Regions from separate parts of the Streptomyces sp. NPDC085937 genome, predicted to be linked through region 3. Evidence: riboswitches for the same ligand, from Rfam matches in the RefSeq annotation. Region 3 holds a riboswitch; each other region holds the start of a gene.
What was found. A riboswitch is a leader RNA that binds a small molecule or an ion and turns the genes downstream of it on or off. The one in region 3 is predicted to bind thiamine pyrophosphate.

Region 1 (5,967 bases), on a different contig from region 3:
CACCCGCCCGGCGTCCAACGGCTGCAGCCCGGCCACCACGCGCAGCAGCGTGGACTTGCCGCTGCCGCTGGGTCCGAGGACGCAGACGATCTCGTGTTCGGCGACGTCGAGGCCGACGGCGTCCAGCGCCGCCCGCCCGCCGAAGCGGACGGTCGCGTCCTGAAGGCTCAGCAGCATCTAGAACTCCCCGCTCCGGTCGGTCCGCAGCCGCTCCAGCACCAGCAGCGCCACCGCGCACACGATCATCAGGATGGTCGACAGGGCCATGGCCTGGCCGTAATTGAGGTCCCCGGGCCGTCCCAGCAGCCGCGCCACGGCCACCGGAAGGGTGGGGTTGTCCGGCCGCGCGATGAACACCGTCGCCCCGAACTCCCCGAGAGACACCGCGAAGGCGAACCCGGCCGCGATCAGCAGCGCCCGCCGCACCAGCGGCAGGTCCACCTCACGCCACGCCCGCCACGGCGACGCCCCGAGCACCGCCGCCGCTTCCCGCAGCCGTACGTCCACCGCCCGCAGCACCGGCAGCATGGTCCGTACGACGAAGGGGACGCCGACCAGTGCCTGCGCCAGCGGGACCAGCATCCAGGAGGCGCGCAGGTCCAGCGGCGGCTCGTCGAGCGCGATGAGGAAGCCGAAGCCCACGGTCACCGCGGACACCCCGAGCGGCAGCATCAGCAGCGCGTCGAAGCCGCGCACCAGCCGCCCCGCGTCCCGCCGGGTGAGCGCGACGGCGGCGAGCCCGCCGATCACCACAGCGATCACGGTGGCGGCGACGGCGTAGCGCAGCGAGTTGCCGACCGCCTCGATGGGCGCGACGAGGAACACTCCCCCGTCGCCGTCGGTCAGCGCCCGGTAGTAGCCGAGGCCGGCGCTGCCGAAGGAGCGCTGCACCAGTACGCCGAGCGGCATCAGGAGCAGCACGGCCACCGTGGCGACGACTCCGCCGAGCAGCGCCCACTGCCCTGCGCCGCGCGGCCGGCGCGCGGTCACCGAGGGGTCGACGAGGCGCAGCGCGGTCTCACGACGCCGCACGGTCCAGGCGTGCAGCGCGAGGATCAGGCCGACGGCGGCGAACTGGATCATCGTGAGGACGGCGGCGGTGGACAGGTCGAAGAGGTCGGCGGTCTGCCGGTAGATCTCCACTTCGAGGGTGGAGAAGGTGGGCCCGCCGAGGATCTGCACCACGCCGAACGAGGTGAAGGTGAACAGGAAGACCATCAGCGCGGCGGCGGCCACGGCGGGGGCGAGCGCCGGCAGGGTGACCGTACGCCAGGCGGTGAGACGGGAGGCGCCGAGCATCCGCGCGGCCTCCTCCTGACGCGGGTCGAGCTGGGACCACAGCCCGCCCACGGTGCGGACGACCACGGCGTAGTTGAAGAAGACGTGCGCGAGGAGGATCGCCCACACGGTGGTGTCGAGGCGCACGCCCCACAGCTCGTCCAGCAGTCCGCCGCGTCCGACCAGGGCGAGGAACGCCGTGCCGACGACGACCGTCGGCAGCACGAACGGCACGGTGATCACCGCCCGCAGCATCTGTTTGCCGGGGAAGTCGAAACGGGCCAGGACGTAGGCGCCGGGCAGCGCGATCACCAGCGTGAGGCCCGTGGAGACGAGCGCCTGCCAGGTGGTGAACCACAGCACCTGGCGGATGTCGGACTGGGCCAGCACGTCCGCGATCCGCCCGGGCTGCCAGCCGCCGTCGGTCTTCAGCCCGCGCGCGACGATCGCGGTGACCGGGTAGGCGAAGAAGACCGCGAAGAACGCGGCCGGCACGGCCAACAGGCCGAGCCGTGCCGCGTTCCGGCGCCACCACCCGCGCCGGCGCGGGCTCACTTCAGTACGAGCGAGGTCCACGACTTGACCCACTGGTCACGGTTCTCGGCGATCTTCACCGGGTCCATGGTCTGCGGCTGCTTCGCCTGCGGCCCGAACTTCACGAACTCCTCAGGCACGGACGCACCCTCGCGCACCGGGTAGACGAACATGTTGAGCGGCATGTCGTCCTGGAAGGTCTTGCCGATCAGGAAGTCGAGCAGTGCCTTGCCGCCCTCGGAATTCTTCGCGTTGCTCAGCAGCCCCGCGTACTCGACCTGCCGGAAGCAGGTGCCCTCGGCGACGCCGGTGGGCGCGGTGTCGGGCTTCGGGTCGGCGTAGATCACCTCGGCGGGCGGCGAGGAGGCGTACGACACGACGAGCGGCCGGTCCGCCTTGGCCTCCTTGCCGCCGGCCGAGCCGGAGAACTCCTCGTTGTAGGCCTGCTCCCAGCCGTCGACCACCTTGACGCCGTTGGCCCTGAGCTTCTTCCAGTAGTCCCGCCAGCCCTCGTCCCCGTACTTGGCGGCGGTGCCGAGCAGGAAGCCGAGGCCGGGTGAGGAGGTGGCGGCGTTCTCGACGACCAGGAGGTCCTTGTAGGCGGGCTTGACCAGGTCGTCGAGGGACTTCGGCGGGGTCAGGCCCTTGTCCTCGAACCAGGCCTTGTCGTAGTTGACGCAGACGTCACCGGTGTCGACCGGGGTGACCCGGTGCTCGTCCTCGTCCACCCGGTACTCGGGCAGCAGCTGGTCGGATCCCTTGGCCTCGTAGGACTGGAACAGCCCGTTGTCGAGGGCGCGGGACAGCAGGGTGTTGTCGACGCCGAAGAAGACGTCGCCCTGGGGGTTGTCCTTGGTCAGGATCGCCTTGTTCACGGCCTGGCCCGCGTCGCCGTCCTCGAGGACCTTGAGCTTGTAGCCGGACTGCTTCTCGAAGGCGGCGACGACGTCCTTCGACACGGCCCACGAGTTGTGACTGACGAGGGTCACGGTCCTGGAGCCGGTACCGCTGCCGCCGTCGTCGCCGGACGACCCGCAGGCGGACAGCGTGACGAGCCCCAGCCCGACGGCCAGGACCATGACCTTCTTGGTGATGTCCACTTGATTCCTCCTGGAGTGACCAGGAAGAGACGCGGCCCTGCCCGGAACCCCTGGGCGGGGTCCCGGGCAGGGCGCAACAGCTCGAGTGATGACCGATCTCCCTACCCAGAATGACCTGGGCCAGGTTCGGAGGGTCTGCGGCCGGTGCCGCACTCTCAGCGCTGTGGCGCTCCCCTGTCGGAATATGAAGATGTACGTACCCGGGTCAGACTACCGTTCGCTCGCGGCGAGCTGACCACACGCCCCGTCGATCTCCTGACCACGGGTGTCCCGGATCGTCACCGGCACACCGTGCGCGGCGATCGCCTCGACGAACGCCTTCTCGTCCTCGGGCCGGGACGCGGTCCACTTGGACCCCGGCGTCGGGTTGAGCGGGATGAGGTTGACGTGCACGGGCCGCCCCTTGAGGAGCCGTCCGAGGCGGTCGCCCCGCCACGCCTGGTCGTTGATGTCCCGGATGAGGGCGTACTCGATGGACAGCCGGCGTCCCGACCTGGCCGCGTACTCGAAGCCGGCGTCGAGCACCTCGCGCACCTTCCACCGCGTGTTCACGGGGACGAGGGTGTCGCGCAGCTCGTCGTCAGGGGCGTGCAGCGAGATGGCGAGGCGGCACTTGAAGCCCTCCTCGGTGAACCGGTGGATGGCCGGCACCAGGCCGACCGTCGACACGGTGATGCCGCGCTGCGACAGCCCGAGCCCGTCCGGCTCGGGGTCGGTGAGCCGGCGGATGGCGCCGACGACCCGCTTGTAGTTGGCGAGAGGCTCGCCCATGCCCATGAACACGATGTTGCTCAGCCGCGCGGGTCCGCCGGGCACCTCGCCGTCGCGCAGCGCCCGCATCCCGTCCACGATCTGGTGCACGATCTCGGCGGTCGACAGGTTCCGGTCGAGCCCGGCCTGCCCGGTCGCGCAGAACGGGCAGTTCATGCCGCAGCCGGCCTGGGAGCTGATGCACATGGTGACCCGGTCCGGGTACCGCATCAGCACGGACTCGACGAGGGTCCCGTCGAACAGCTTCCACAGCGTCTTGCGGGTCGTCCCCGCGTCGGTCGACAGATGCCGCACGACGGTCATCAGCTCAGGAAGCAGCGCCTCCTGCAGCTTCCCGCGCGAGCCGGCGGGGATGTCGGTCCACTGCTCCGGGTCGTGCGCGTACCGCGCGAAGTAGTGCTGCGAGAGCTGCTTGGCACGGAACGGCTTCTCACCGACCGCGACAACCGCCTCCTTGCGCTCGGCAGGCGTGAGATCGGCAAGATGCCGCGGCGGCTTCTTGACTCCGCGCGGCGCGACGAATGTAAGTTCTCCGGGCTTAGGCATGGCTGTACCAGTGTCGCAGATCCACATGGGTGACCTGCGGGTGCCGATGACCACACCGGCCGGCCGCGCTCGCCGGGATCGCTGCCGGACCACCTCGGGCGGCCCGGGCACGGCCCGGCGAGGCTCACCCGCCGGCTGCCCGCACCTTCCCGACCTGGGCGGCGAGCACCGCACCCGTGAGGACAGCGGCATCCCGGCTCAGGACCGCGTCGCCTCCGCACGGGCCGTGCGGCGTCCGCGGACGTAGCGAAGGATCACGTAGATGATCGCGGCGAGTTGGGCGCAGAACAGGACCGTGATCTCCAGCGGCCCCATCCTGCCGCCCAGCGCGAGCAGCGCCGCCGCGAAGACGGCGATGACCAGCAAGAGATTGACGATCAGACCACGCATGATGTTCCCCCCAGGGTGTGGACGGTTGTCCCTGGTGATCATGATCGCAGGCCTTGATCGTCATGCACACAGCCAAACAAAGGGGCCCCCGTCCACAGGGGACGAGGGCCCGTTCCGGTCGGCGGGGAAAGGGGCTCAGCTCGAGCCCACGAAGATCACCAGCAGGAGCCAGACCACCGGCGCCGTCGGGAGCAGGGAGTCCAGGCGGTCCATGATGCCACCGTGGCCCGGGAGCAGGGTGCCCATGTCCTTGATGCCCAGGTCGCGCTTGATCATGGACTCGCCGAGGTCACCCAGCGTGGCGCTGGCGGCGACCGCGAGGCCGAGCAGGAGGCCCTGCCACCAGACGCCGTCGTCGATCAGGAACTGCATGCACAGCGCGCCCGCGACCATGGAGAAGCCGACCGCTCCCAGCAGGCCCTCGCGGGTCTTGCCGGGGCTGATGCGCGGGGCCAGCTTGTGCTTGCCGAAGCGCCAGCCGACCGCGTAGGCGCCGGTGTCGCTGACGACCGTCAGCAGCAGGAACGTCAGCACCCGCCACGGTCCGTCGTCGGCCCTCAGCAGCATCGCGACGAACGTCGCCAGGAACGGCACGTAGAACGTCGCGAAGACACCCGCCGTGACGTCCTTGAGGTAACCCTCGGGCGGTGCCGTCATACGCCAGACCAGGACCGCCAGCGTGGTGAGCGCCATGGCGACCCACGCGCCCTCCGCGCCCCGGGCGTACCCGGCGACGACCATCGCCGCGCCGCCGATCGCCAGGGGGACGAGGGGCGCCTTGATCCCCTTGCGTTCGTCGAGCCGCGTGGTCAGCTCCCACAGGCCCACCACCACGGCGACCGCGATCACTCCGACGAAAACGGCCTTGACGACGAACAGCGACGCGACGATCACCGCGCCGAGTCCGACGCCGACGCCTATCGCCGCGCCGAGATCCCGCCCCGCGCTCTTCTTCTGCGGTGCGGGGGCCGGCTGCGGGGCGGGAGGCATGGGCTCCGGATTCTGCGGCACCTCCCCCGGCAGGGGGCGGGCCCGCGTCGGCTCGTCTCGGAACAGGGGGCCGCTCAGCCGAGCGACCCCCCGGTCCGCATCCTGGTCTCCGCCGTGTTCGGGTACGTCGGGCACGATGGGCATGGGCCGCGTCTGCTGTGCTTGGTGCGCATCGTACGCGGGACCCGCCGGGACAGCTTCCCGGCCGGGTCCGTGGTCGGACTGCCCCCAGTACCCGGTCTGCGGCGTCCCCCAGGAAGAGTCGTTCATCAGACCTCGAGCAGCTCCGCTTCCTTGTGCTTCAGGAGCTCGTCCACCTGGGCGACGTACTTCGCCGTGGTGTCGTCGAGTTCCTTCT
Region 2 (5,967 bases), on a different contig from region 3:
GGCGCGGGCGGCGTGGGCCACGTCGGCGCGGTCGTTGACCGCGAGCAGCTTGCCGTGCCGGGCGCAGGCGTCGGCGACGACCGCCAGGTGCTCCAGCTCCTCGGCGGCCTCCATGCCCTTGTCCCGCAGCTGCACGACGTCGACGCCGCCGGCGAGCACGGCGTCCAGGAACTCCGGGAGGTCTCCCTGCCGCTTGCGTGCATCGGTGCACAGGTAGACGCGGGCGTCGGCCAGCCGGGCGCGCACGGTGTCGGTCATGGGGTCCCCCCGGAACGGTCTCGACGGCACGGGTCGGCCCCGCGCATGATCTGCCGCCGGAACCCTATGCCGTCCTCAGGGACAACTCCTTCCAGGGGCGCGGGGAACTGCGCGACCAGCCCCAACGGACTCGCGCCCCCACGGCGTCCCACCGACCAGAGCACCGGGCCCCGGCCGGCGGGAACACCGACAGGCGGGTGGGCAGGGATTCAGACCGCGAGAGCCTGCGCCCGACGCTTCACCTCCGTGCCACGGTTCTCGCTCAGCGCCTGCGCGGGCGTGCCCGGCAGGCTGGGGTCGGGGGTGAACAGCCACTCCAGCATCTCTTCGACCGTGAAGCCGTCGTCCCGCAGGAGCGTCAGGGTCCCGGTCAGGCCCTTGACGACCTTGTCCCCGTCGATGAAGGCGGCGGGGACGTGCAGTGCGCGGTTCTCACCCCGGCGTACGGCGATGAGCTGGCCGTCCTTCACCAGCTGCCGGACGCGCGTCACCTCGACGCCGAACTGTTCGGCGATGTCGGGAAGGGTGAGCCAGGCGGGGACGAGAGCATCGATCTTTGCGTCAATCTCGGTCACGGGACAAGCCTGCCACCTGCCACCGACAGTCGGAAGCCGACCCCGTCCGGCCGGGCGGGCGCGTCGTGCGGAGGACGGACGCGTCGTGCGGAGGACGGACGCGTCGTGCGGAGGACGCGCGCCCGGGGTCACGCCGTCGCCGACTTCAGCGGCCGCGCCGGGTCCGCCACCCGCTCCGGGTCCATCGCGGCGCCCGCCTCGATCAGCCGGCGTCCCTGCGCCAGGTCCCGGGGCCGCCCCACCGCGAGCAGCGCGACCAGACGGTCCCCGCGCAGCCAGCACACGCTCCACGCCGGGCCGGCCGGGTCCCCGCGCCACACCGTGCGGTCGGCGTCCGCGTGGTGCCCCGCGTACTGCACGAAGCGGCCGAACTGCTCGGACCAGAAGTACGGCACCGGGTCGTACACCTCGCCACCCCCGCCGACGATGTTCGCGGCGACCGTGCGGGGGCCCTGGAGGGCGTTGTCCCAGTGGTGGACCAGCAGGCGCTCGCCGTAGCGGCCGGACGGGAAGGACGCGCAGTCGCCGACGGCGTACACATCCGGCAGGGAGGTCGCCAGGTGCTCGTCCGCGACGACCTCGCCGTGCGTGCCGAGGGCGATCCCGGAGCCGGTCAGCCAGGCCGTGGCGGGGCGGGCCCCGATGCCCACGACCACCGCGCCGGCGGGCAGCCGCGTGCCGTCGTCGAGGAGCACGGCACCGGATTCGACGGCCCGTACGCGCGCGTGGGTGCGCAGCGTGACCCCGGCCTCGGCGTACCAGGCGGCCATCGGCGCGGCGACCTCGGCGGGCAGCGCCCCCACCAGCGGCCGCTCCTCGGCCTCCACGACGGTGACCGCGCAGCCCGCCTCGCGGGCCGCCGTGGCGAACTCCGCGCCGATCCAGCCGGCGCCGACCACCACGACGTCGTGCTGCGCGGCGAGCACCGGCCGCAGCCGTGCCGCGTCGTCCAGGGTGCGCAGCAGATGCACGCCGGCGACACCCTCGGTGCCGGGCAGCCGGAGCGGTTCCGCGCCGGTGGCGAGCACCAGCACGTCGTACGGGACGGGCCCGGCCTCGGTGTCCAGTTCGTGGTCGCCGGGGCGCAGGCCCAGCACCTCGCAGCCCAGCCGCAGCCCGATGCCGAGCTCCTCGAAATCCACGTCGAACGCGGAACTCTCGGCCGTGCCCAGCAGCACCGCCTTCGACAACGGCGGCCGGTCGTACGGCTGGTGGGGCTCGGCCCCGATCAGCGTCACCTCACCGTCGAAGCCCTGCTCCCGCAGCGCGGCCGCGGTCTGTACGCCCGCCATGCCCGCGCCCGCCACCACGACCCGCCGCGGCGCGGCCCCTCCCGGTTCCTGCGTCTGCTCGCTCACCCGCTCACCATAGACACCCGCGCCCGCCGCGCCGGACCCCTCGTCGCTCCCCCCGCCGGACCCCTCGCCGCTCCCCCCGCCGGGTCGCCGCCCCTCCCGCGCGGGGGACCCCGCCGCCCCTCCCACGCGGGGTCCCTTACGGGTGCCGCGTGGCGCGGGCTAGGGTGGCCCGCGTACACGCACTCGCGGGAGCCCGGACGCACCGGGCTGAGAGGGAGGCTGGCGGCCTCCGACCGTACGAACCTGATCCGGGTCATGCCGGCGAAGGGAGGGGCTGGACGCCCATGTCGCCCACGCGTAGCGCAGACGTCCTCGTCGTCGGGGGCGGGATCATCGGTCTGGTCACGGCCTGGCGGGCCGCGCAGGCCGGACTCGCCACGGCCGTCGTGGACCCCGAGCCGGGCGGCGGCGCCGCCCGGGTGGCCGCCGGGATGCTGGCCGCCGTCACCGAGCTGCACCACGGCGAGCAGACGCTGCTGGGCCTCAGCCTGGCCTCGGCGCGCCGCTACCCGGCCTTCGCCGCCGAGCTGACCGAGTACACCGGCCAGGACCTCGGCTACCGCCGCAGCGGCACCCTCGCCGTGGCGCTGGACGCCGACGACCGCGCGCATCTGCGCGAGCTGCACGCCCTGCACCAGCGCTCCGGCCTGGACTCGCAGTGGCTGTCCGGACGGGAGTGCCGCCGCCTGGAGCCGATGCTCGCGCCGGGCGTGCGCGGCGGGCTGCGGGTGGACGGCGACCACCAGATCGACCCCCGACGGCTGGCGTCCGCCCTCGTGACCGCCTGCGAGCGGGCCGGTGTCATCCTCCACCACACCTGGGCCGAGCAGCTGGTCGTCGCCGGCGACCGGGCGCGCGGTGTCGTCACCGCGGCCGGTGACGAGCTGGGCGCGGGCCAGGTGGTGCTCGCCGCGGGCAGCTGGAGCGGCAGGCTCGCGGGCGTCCCGCAGGACGTGCTGCCCCCGGTGCGGCCGGTCAAGGGGCAGGTGCTGCGGCTGGCGATGCCCGACCGGCCCGAGCCCTTCCTGAGCCGCACGGTGCGGGCCGTGGTGCGCGGCAGCCACGTCTACCTGGTGCCACGTGAGAACGGCGAGCTGGTGATCGGCGCGACCAGCGAGGAGATGGGCTGGGACACCACCGTCACGGCGGGTGGCGTCTACGAGCTGCTGCGTGACGCCCACGAGCTGGTCCCCGGCATCACCGAGCTGCCGCTGACCGAGACGATCGCCGGTCTGCGCCCCGGCTCCCCCGACAACGCGCCGCTGCTCGGCCCGACGCGGCTCCCGGGACTGCTGCTGGCCACCGGCCACCACCGCAACGGCGTCCTGCTGACGCCCGTCACCGGCGACGCCATGGCGCGGGCGCTGACCACCGGCGACCTGCCCCAGGAGGCCCTCCCCTTCTCGCCCCGGCGCTTCGGCGCCCCCGTCCTCGCGGAGCAGCCCGTATGACCACCCGGGTCACCACCGTCACCGTCACCGTCAACGGCGAGCCCCGCCGGTTCCCGCCCGGAACCGCCCTGGACCTCGTCGTCAGGTCGCTCACCGCCGCGCCCTCCGGGGTGGCCGCGGCCCTCAACGAAACCGTCGTCCCGCGCGCCCAGTGGCCCGCCACCCCCCTGACCGAAGGGGACCGGGTGGAGGTCCTCACCGCGGTCCAAGGAGGCTGACATGGCCGACGATCCCTTCGTCCTCGGCGGCCGGGCCCTGACGTCCCGCCTGATCATGGGGACCGGCGGGGCGCCGAGCCTCGACGTGCTGGAGCGGGCGCTGGTGGCGTCCGGGACGGAACTGACGACCGTCGCCATGCGGCGGGTGGACCCCTCGGTGCACGGGTCCGTGCTGTCGGTGCTGCGGAAGCTGGGCATCGGGGTGCTGCCGAACACCGCCGGGTGCTTCACCGCCGGGGAGGCCGTGCTCACCGCGCGGCTGGCCCGGGAGGCGCTCGGCACGGACCTGGTGAAGCTGGAGGTCATCGCCGACGAGCGCACCCTGCTGCCGGACCCGGTCGAGCTGCTGGACGCGGCGGAGACGCTCGTCGACGACGGCTTCACGGTCCTGCCGTACACCAACGACGACCCGGTGCTGGCCCGGAAGCTGGAGGACGTGGGCTGTGCGGCGGTCATGCCGCTCGGCTCGCCGATCGGGTCGGGTCTGGGCATCCGCAACCCGCACAACTTCGAGCTGATCGTGGAGCGGGCCGGGGTGCCGGTGATCCTGGACGCCGGGGCCGGCACCGCCTCCGACGTGGCGCTGGCGATGGAGCTGGGCTGCGCGGGCGTGATGCTGGCGTCCGCCGTCACCCGCGCCCAGGAACCGGTGCTGATGGCGTCCGCGATGCGGGGCGCGGCGGAGGCGGGACGGCTCGCGCGGCGGGCGGGACGCATCCCCCGGCGGCACTTCGCGCAGGCCTCCTCCCCCGTCGGGGGCCGGGCCGCGCTGGACCCGGAGCGGCCCGCGTTCTGACCCCGTGTCCGGGCCCGCGTTCGGACGCGGTCGGGTAACACAGGTCACAGGTCCGCTCCAACGGCGGTTGATCGGGCCGGAGCTGTCCTCGCGGACTCGTAGACTCGCTGCGTGGACACGACCCTTCAGGACCCGCTGGTCGGGCAGGTGCTCGACGGCCGCTACCGCGTCGACGCGCGGATCGCCGTCGGCGGGATGGCCACGGTCTACCGGGCCCTGGACACCCGTCTCGACCGCATCCTCGCGCTCAAGGTGATGCATCCCTCGCTCGCCTCCGACGCCTCCTTCGTGGAGCGCTTCATCCGCGAGGCCAAGTCCGTCGCCCGGCTGGCCCACCCCAACGTCGTCCAGGTCTTCGACCAGGGCGCCGACGGGGCGTACGTCTACCTGGCGATGGAGTACATCGCGGGCTGCACCCTGCGCGACGTGCTGCGGGAGCGCGGGGCGCTCCAGGCGCGGGCGGCGCTGGACATCCTGGAGCCGGTGCTGGCCGCGCTGGGCGCCGCCCACCGGGCCGGGTTCGTGCACCGTGACATGAAGCCGGAGAACGTGCTGATCGGGGACGACGGCCGGGTCAAGGTCGCCGACTTCGGTCTGGTCCGCTCGGTGGACACGGTGACCAACAGCACGGGCACCGTGCTGGGCACGGTGTCGTACCTCGCCCCGGAGCAGATAGAGCACGGCACCGCGGACCCCCGCGTCGACGTGTACGCCTGCGGCATCCTGCTGTACGAGATGCTGACCGGTGAGAAGCCGCACGACGGCGACTCCCCCGCGATCGTCCTCTACAAGCACCTGCACGACGACGTGCCGCCGCCCTCGGCGGCCGTGCCCGGTCTGGCCCCCGCGCTGGACCAGCTGGTCGCGGCGGCGACCGCGCGTGAGCCCGGGGCCCGCCCGGCCGACGCGGTGGCGCTGTTCGCCCGGGCCCGTGAGACGCGCGGCCGGCTCAGTGACGAGCAGCTCGACGCGATGCCCCCGCAGGCGCTCACCTCCGAGCACGACAACGCCGACGACCGCACCAGCGTCATCCCCCGCGCGCTCACCGTGCCGCGCCCCCTCCCGGTGAACGAGGACGAGGACGACGGCATGGATCCGGTGAACCGGACCAGCCGTTTCCACTCCCCGCCGCCGCTTCCGCCCCGCCGCCGCACGGCGCTGCGGCGCGGACCCGCGGCCATCGTCGTGGCCGTGCTGCTGGTGCTGGGCCTCGGCGCGGGCGTCTGGTACATCAACTCCGGGCAGTTCACCAAGGTCCCGCCGCTGCTGTCGAAGACCGAGCAGGAGGCCCGGGACCGGCTCGCCGAGGCC
Region 3 (5,967 bases):
CCGGCACCCCCGGCCCGGCCCCCCAGGCGAGCTCGACGCGCACGACGGGCGCCTCGACGGAGATGTTGGAACCCTTGCTCATCGACCTCGCGACCATGGCCCCAGTCTGCCCACCCTCACCGGAAAGCACGAGCAGACCCACGGCCCCGCTCCGGACGGGGCTTCACGACGATCATCGGAAGACGTCTCGGAAACCCGAGGCAGCCGCCCGGGCTCCAGCCCCTGCCCACCCACCGTCGCGCCCACCCGTGACGTCCTACGATGCGTCAGTCCTCCGGAATGTCCGGCTCATCGTGCGACAAGGAAGTCATGCGCCTGTCCAGTCACCTCAGCAAGGCCGCCGTGGGCGCGGCGGCAATGGCTCTCCTCACCGGGTGCACGGGGGACCAGGACGCGGGCGGAGCCGTGGCACAAGCTCCGGAGAGGCCGGCCTCCTGGACCGATCTGCCGGTGCGTGCCGGTGCACGGAACATCGTGCACCGGGACACCGACGAGGTCCGGATCACGGTCAAGAGCCTGGTGCGGGGCTCGGAGGAGGACATGCGCGGGGCACGCGTGGACGAGGAACTGAAGGGCAAGGTCCCTCACTACGTCACCTTCGAGGTCACCAACACCGGCCGGCGGACGATTCCGCACGCCTACATGGTGGACAGCAACTTCTCCCTCAACGGCACCGACTGGGAGCACGGGGAGGAGGTCAGAATCAGCGGCGGCAGACCCGGTGGGGTCGACCTGCCGTGCGCGGACACCGCGCCGAGGACGCTGGCGCCCGGCGCCTCGTTCGAGTCCTGCTTGACCTTCGTGCTGCCCGAGGGGGTCGGCGTGCTGTCCCTGACCCACTACGCCGGCGGTTACCACGACGAGGGCGGCTCGGTCGCCGTCTGGCCCGTCGAGGGCGGTCCCGAGGCGGTGTCCGCGAAGCTGGCGGAGCCGGGTGCCGTCCGCCGCGTCCGGCACGATGCCGACGAGGACGGCGTCCTCGAACTTCCCGCCACGCTGGTCTCCGTCCGCCGCGGCGACGCGGCCGACATCGAGGACCTGGACCTGGTCGCCACCGCGAGCGAGCGCCGCGGCGTCCCGTACTACGTGGTGATCACCTACACCAACCCCGGGCCGCACGACCTCTACACCGACCAGGGCAGTCGCGTCCGCCTCCTGACGCGAGGCGGACGGCAGATACCGGGGAAGACCCCCTTCGTCGACGACACCGGCATTCCTGGCTGCCCGTCCGACTGGGTCGCCACGATGGTGCCACCCGGCGACAGCGTGACGGAGTGCACCATCCACCTGGTGACAGGTGAGGGCGACGAACCGTTCGCCGTGGGATTCGACGAGGCGGACCGGCCTGGCCTGGTGACCTGGAGAGCCGACCTCCCACGCTCCCCACGGTGATCGTCGCGAGAGCAGCGCGACCCGTCCGGGCCCGCATCCCGGGACGGAGCGACCCCGCATCTGCGCGGCTCACCGGCGCTCACGCTCATCACGCACCCGACCGTACGAGGCTCACCGTCGCACACCAAGCCGGTTCCCCCACCGTCCGCCCGCCTCTCCTGAGCGGTGCGCACCCCGTGGCGGAGACCGGGTGGCTCCTTTGGAGCAAGGAGCCACCCGGCCGGCGCTCAGTCCGCGATGGGCAGGTAGACCCTGTTCCCGGACTGCGCGAACTCCTTCGACTTCTGCAGCATCCCCTCGGCGATCTCCTCGGCCGTGGCCCCTTCGGCCGCCTCACCGCCGAACCGCTCCGTGATGCTCTGGCTGATCTTCATCGAGCAGAACTTCGGGCCGCACATCGAGCAGAAGTGGGCCGTCTTCGCGGGCTCCGCCGGGAGCGTCTCGTCGTGGAAGGCGCGGGCCGTGTCCGGGTCGAGGGCCAGGTTGAACTGGTCCTCCCACCGGAACTCGAAGCGGGCGTCGGACAGGGCGTCGTCCCACTCCTGGGCGCCCGGATGACCCTTCGCGAGGTCGGCGGCATGAGCCGCGATCTTGTACGTGATCACGCCGGTCTTGACGTCGTCCCGGTTGGGCAGGCCCAGGTGTTCCTTGGGCGTGACGTAGCAGAGCATGGCCGTGCCCCACCAGGCGATCATCGCCGCGCCGATGCCCGAGGTGATGTGGTCGTACGCGGGCGCGACATCCGTCGTGAGCGGGCCGAGCGTGTAAAACGGGGCCTCCTCGCAGATCTCCTGCTGGAGGTCGATGTTCTCCTTGATCTTGTGCATCGGGACATGTCCGGGACCCTCGATCATCGTCTGGACGTCGAAGCTCTTCGCGATCCTGTTGAGCTCCCCGAGCGTGCGCAGCTCCGCGAACTGCGCCTCGTCGTTGGCGTCCGCGATCGACCCGGGCCGCAGGCCGTCGCCGAGCGAGTAGGTGACGTCGTACGCCGCGAGGATCTCGCAGAGCTCCTCGAAGTTCTCGTACAGGAACGACTCCTTGTGGTGCGCCAGGCACCACGCGGCCATGATCGAGCCGCCGCGCGAGACGATGCCGGTCTTGCGGTTCGCGGTGAGCGGGACGTACGCCAGGCGGACGCCCGCGTGGACCGTCATGTAGTCCACGCCCTGTTCCGCCTGTTCGATGACCGTGTCCTTGTAGATCTCCCAGGTCAGCTCCTCGGCCTTGCCGTCGACCTTCTCCAGCGCCTGGTAGAGCGGCACGGTGCCGATGGGGACGGGGGAGTTGCGCAGCACCCACTCGCGGGTGGTGTGAATGTTGCGGCCGGTGGAGAGGTCCATGACCGTGTCGGCGCCCCAGCGGGTCGCCCACGTCATTTTCTCCACCTCCTCCTCGATGGAGGAGGTCACCGCCGAGTTGCCGATGTTGGCGTTGACCTTCACCAGGAACCGCTTGCCGATGATCATCGGCTCCGTCTCCGGATGGTTGACGTTGGCCGGCAGCACCGCGCGGCCCGCCGCGATCTCCTCGCGGACCACCTCGGGAGAGACGTTCTCCCGGATCGCCACGAACTCCATCTCGGGCGTGATCTCACCACGGCGCGCGTACGTCAGCTGCGTGACCGCACGCCCCTCGCGACCCCGGCGCGGCTGACGCGGCCGACCGGGGAAGACGGCGTCGAGGTTGCGCAGGCCCCCGCGCGGCGAGGTGTGCTTGATTCCGTCGTCCTCGGGACGGACGGGACGGCCCGCGTACTCCTCCGTGTCACCGCGGGTGATGATCCAGTTCTCGCGCAGCGGGGCCAGTCCCCGGCGGACGTCGGTGTCGACGAGCGGATCGGTGTACGGGCCGGACGTGTCGTACAGCGTGACCGAACGCCCGTTGGTCAGGTGCACCTGACGGACCGGCACCCGCAGGTCGGGGCGGCTGCCCTCGACGTACGCCTTGTGCCAGCCGATGGACTTCCCGGCCTCCGTGGCCTCCGACGTCTCCGTCGGGTTCTGCGTGGAGGCAGGCGTGCGTGCGTCCTTGTTGGTCATGAGACCTACTCCCTACGCCGGCATTACCCGGTAACAGGTTCGGCGGTCGACGCAGCGGATTCCGTCTGCTGACGTTCCGTGTGAAACATCACTCGAAGTCGGTGATGTTTCACGTGGAACATCGCTGGGACGGAGGTCAGCGCCCTCTCAGCCCGGTGCTCCGAGCTCCCGCGTGTACAAAAGGTGCCTCCACGCTAGCGTCCTTTCTGGCGCGGTGAACAGAGGGCACCCTTCCTTCTTGCGATGATCGGGCGGTGACCTCGAACTCTCCGCCCCCGTATCCGCCGTCCGAGCCTCCGCACGGCGCCGACGCCCGCTCCGGGCACGTGCACGGCCCCGGCCCGGGGCATGTGGGCGCGCACGAACACACGGGTTCACACCGACGCCTGGACACACACGGCCACACCACGGGCCGCGGTCACGAGGGCGCGCAGGAGCCTACGGCCGGGACCCGGACCACCTCACACGGGCACAGTCACAGCCACGGACCTGCGGCGCCCGTCTCCCGGCACCTGCGCAAAGTCATCGCGGCGATCCTCATCCCCTTCGCCGGGGCCGTGCTGGTCGGGCTGGCCGTGTTGTGGCCGGGCGGTGCCCCGGCCCACGAGCGCACCGGGGTCGGCTTCGACCGGCAGACGCACGAGGCCACGGTCACCGAGGTCGTACCCGTGAACTGCGCGTCCGCCAATCCCTCGGCGGGCGTCCCGACCGGTGACACCTCCACGGCCGAGGGTTCCTCGGCCGAACAGCGGGCGAAGGGCACCTGCAAAAAGGCGACGATCCGGGTCGACACCGGCAAGGACAAGGGCCGCACGTTCAGCGAGCTCGTACAGCCGGACCAGTCCCGGCAGTTGAGCGAGGGCCAGGAGGTCGTGGTCGCCTACGAGCCCTCGGCGCCGGAGGACCTGCAGTACTCGGTCGCCGATGTGAACCGCCGCTTCCCGCTGGCGCTGCTGGCCGGCATCTTCGCGCTCGCCGTCGTGGCCGTGGGCCGGCTGCGGGGCGTCATGGCGCTGGTCGCGCTGGCGGTCAGCTTCCTGGTACTCAACTTCTTCATCCTGCCGGCCATCCTGGAGGGCTCGAACCCACTGGTCGTGGCGGTGGTGGGGGCGAGCCTGATCATGCTGCTCGCCCTGTACCTCTGCCACGGGCTGTCCGCCCGCACCTCGGTGGCGGTGCTCGGCACCCTCGTCTCGCTGCTCCTGATCGGCGTTCTGGGGTCGGTGTTCATCGGCTGGTCGGCGCTGACCGGCAACACCGACGACAACACCGGTCTGATCCACGGCCTCTACCCGGGTATCGACATGAGCGGTCTGCTGCTCGCGGGCGTCATCATCGGGTCGCTCGGTGTCCTCGACGACGTGACCGTCACCCAGACGTCCGCGGTCTGGGAGCTGCACGAGGCCAACCCGGCGATGGGACGCCGCGCGCTGTACCGCGCGGGCATCCGCATCGGCCGCGACCACATCGCCTCCGTGGTCAACACGCTGGTCCTCGCGTACGCGGGCGCCGCGCTGCCGCTGCTGCTGCTGTTCTCGGTCGCACAGAGCAGCATGGGGACGGTCGCCAACAGCGAACTGGTCGCGGAGGAGATCGTGCGGACCCTGATCGGCTCGATCGGCCTGGTCGCCTCGGTGCCCGTCACCACGGCCCTGGCCGCGCTGGTCGTCTCTGCCGACCGCACGGCGGACCGGGCCCCGGTGCCCGGGCAGGCCGGGAGCCACGAGCAGCCGGTGGGACACGCGCCGGAGCCCGGACCGGCAGCGGCACGCGGCGGACGCGGCCGGCGCCGCAAACGCTGACGTACGGTCCCGCTCGCGGGCGGAGGACCCGGGCCGCAGCGCTGAAGCGTTACGCCACCCCGACCCACCCGATCGGCGCAACGTTCAGCCGGCGCTCTGCTCCGCGAGGATCCGGTCCAGCGCGTCGTCGAGGTGTGCGTCGAAGTCGGCGAGCGCCCCTTCCTGCCCCAGCGGCACCAGCTTGTCGGTGCGGTCGAGGAAGGCCACGAGCGGTGCCGTGGAGGAGCGGAACAGCGCCTGGTCGCTGCCCACCTGGAGCCGGATCAGCACCTCGCCCAGGGTGTCGGGGTCGACCGGCGCGACCCGCACATCGCCCTCGCCGCAGGGCCTGCCCACGCCGTCGACCAGCAGTTCCCGCCCGAACGCCCACGTCACGGGAGCGTCGCCGGGCAGATGGAAGGTCAGCCGCACCGCGTAGGGATCGCAGGTGTCATAACGCAGCTCCACCGGAATGCGGAAGGAAAGCTCTTCCGACACGAGAAAGCTCATCATGACCTCTGCCTGTACGGATTCGCGCATCGCCTACCCCGTCATTCGCCGCGGACTGGCCGGGCATGGACCCTGACACTAGAGGGAATCTTGCTGAACGTACACAGCAGATCACAAGGAGTGAGTTTTCAGATACTGATAGACAGCGCGAGCGACCCGAGCAGACGGCGCATCTCGGACCGCAACTGCTGGACCGCGGGAGCGAGGCGGTCGGCCTGGTGCGCGGGCAGGGAGATGGCCAC

Region 1: linked by a shared signal. The riboswitch ahead of ACIF8S_RS30170 (thiamine ABC transporter substrate binding subunit) and the one ahead of thiC (phosphomethylpyrimidine synthase ThiC) in region 3 are both predicted to bind thiamine pyrophosphate.
Region 2: linked by a shared signal. The riboswitch ahead of thiO (glycine oxidase ThiO) and the one ahead of thiC (phosphomethylpyrimidine synthase ThiC) in region 3 are both predicted to bind thiamine pyrophosphate.

The regions. Positions count from the first base shown of each region.
Region 1 is NZ_JBITSH010000019.1:77,071-83,037, reverse strand. Features, by position in the region: gene ACIF8S_RS30180 (ABC transporter ATP-binding protein) at 1-177, opposite strand, end outside; gene ACIF8S_RS30175 (ABC transporter permease) at 178-1,833, opposite strand; gene ACIF8S_RS30170 (thiamine ABC transporter substrate binding subunit) at 1,830-2,912, opposite strand; TPP riboswitch at 2,993-3,098, opposite strand; gene rlmN (23S rRNA (adenine(2503)-C(2))-methyltransferase RlmN) at 3,123-4,229, opposite strand; gene ACIF8S_RS30160 (hypothetical protein) at 4,428-4,619, opposite strand; gene ACIF8S_RS30155 (phosphatidate cytidylyltransferase) at 4,755-5,879, opposite strand; gene frr (ribosome recycling factor) at 5,879-5,967, opposite strand, start outside.
Region 2 is NZ_JBITSH010000012.1:111,533-117,499, forward strand. Features, by position in the region: gene thiE (thiamine phosphate synthase) at 1-258, opposite strand, end outside; gene ACIF8S_RS24460 (Rv2175c family DNA-binding protein) at 468-833, opposite strand; gene ACIF8S_RS24465 (NAD(P)/FAD-dependent oxidoreductase) at 962-2,191, opposite strand; TPP riboswitch at 2,367-2,478, shown strand; gene thiO (glycine oxidase ThiO) at 2,476-3,642, shown strand; gene thiS (sulfur carrier protein ThiS) at 3,639-3,860, shown strand; gene ACIF8S_RS24480 (thiazole synthase) at 3,862-4,656, shown strand; gene pknB (Stk1 family PASTA domain-containing Ser/Thr kinase) at 4,768-5,967, shown strand, end outside.
Region 3 is NZ_JBITSH010000007.1:164,119-170,085, forward strand. Features, by position in the region: gene ACIF8S_RS17305 (VWA domain-containing protein) at 1-97, opposite strand, end outside; gene ACIF8S_RS17310 (hypothetical protein) at 310-1,392, shown strand; gene thiC (phosphomethylpyrimidine synthase ThiC) at 1,620-3,434, opposite strand; TPP riboswitch at 3,427-3,616, opposite strand; gene ACIF8S_RS17320 (YibE/F family protein) at 3,689-5,236, shown strand; gene ACIF8S_RS17325 (SsgA family sporulation/cell division regulator) at 5,321-5,755, opposite strand; gene ACIF8S_RS17330 (IclR family transcriptional regulator) at 5,854-5,967, opposite strand, start outside.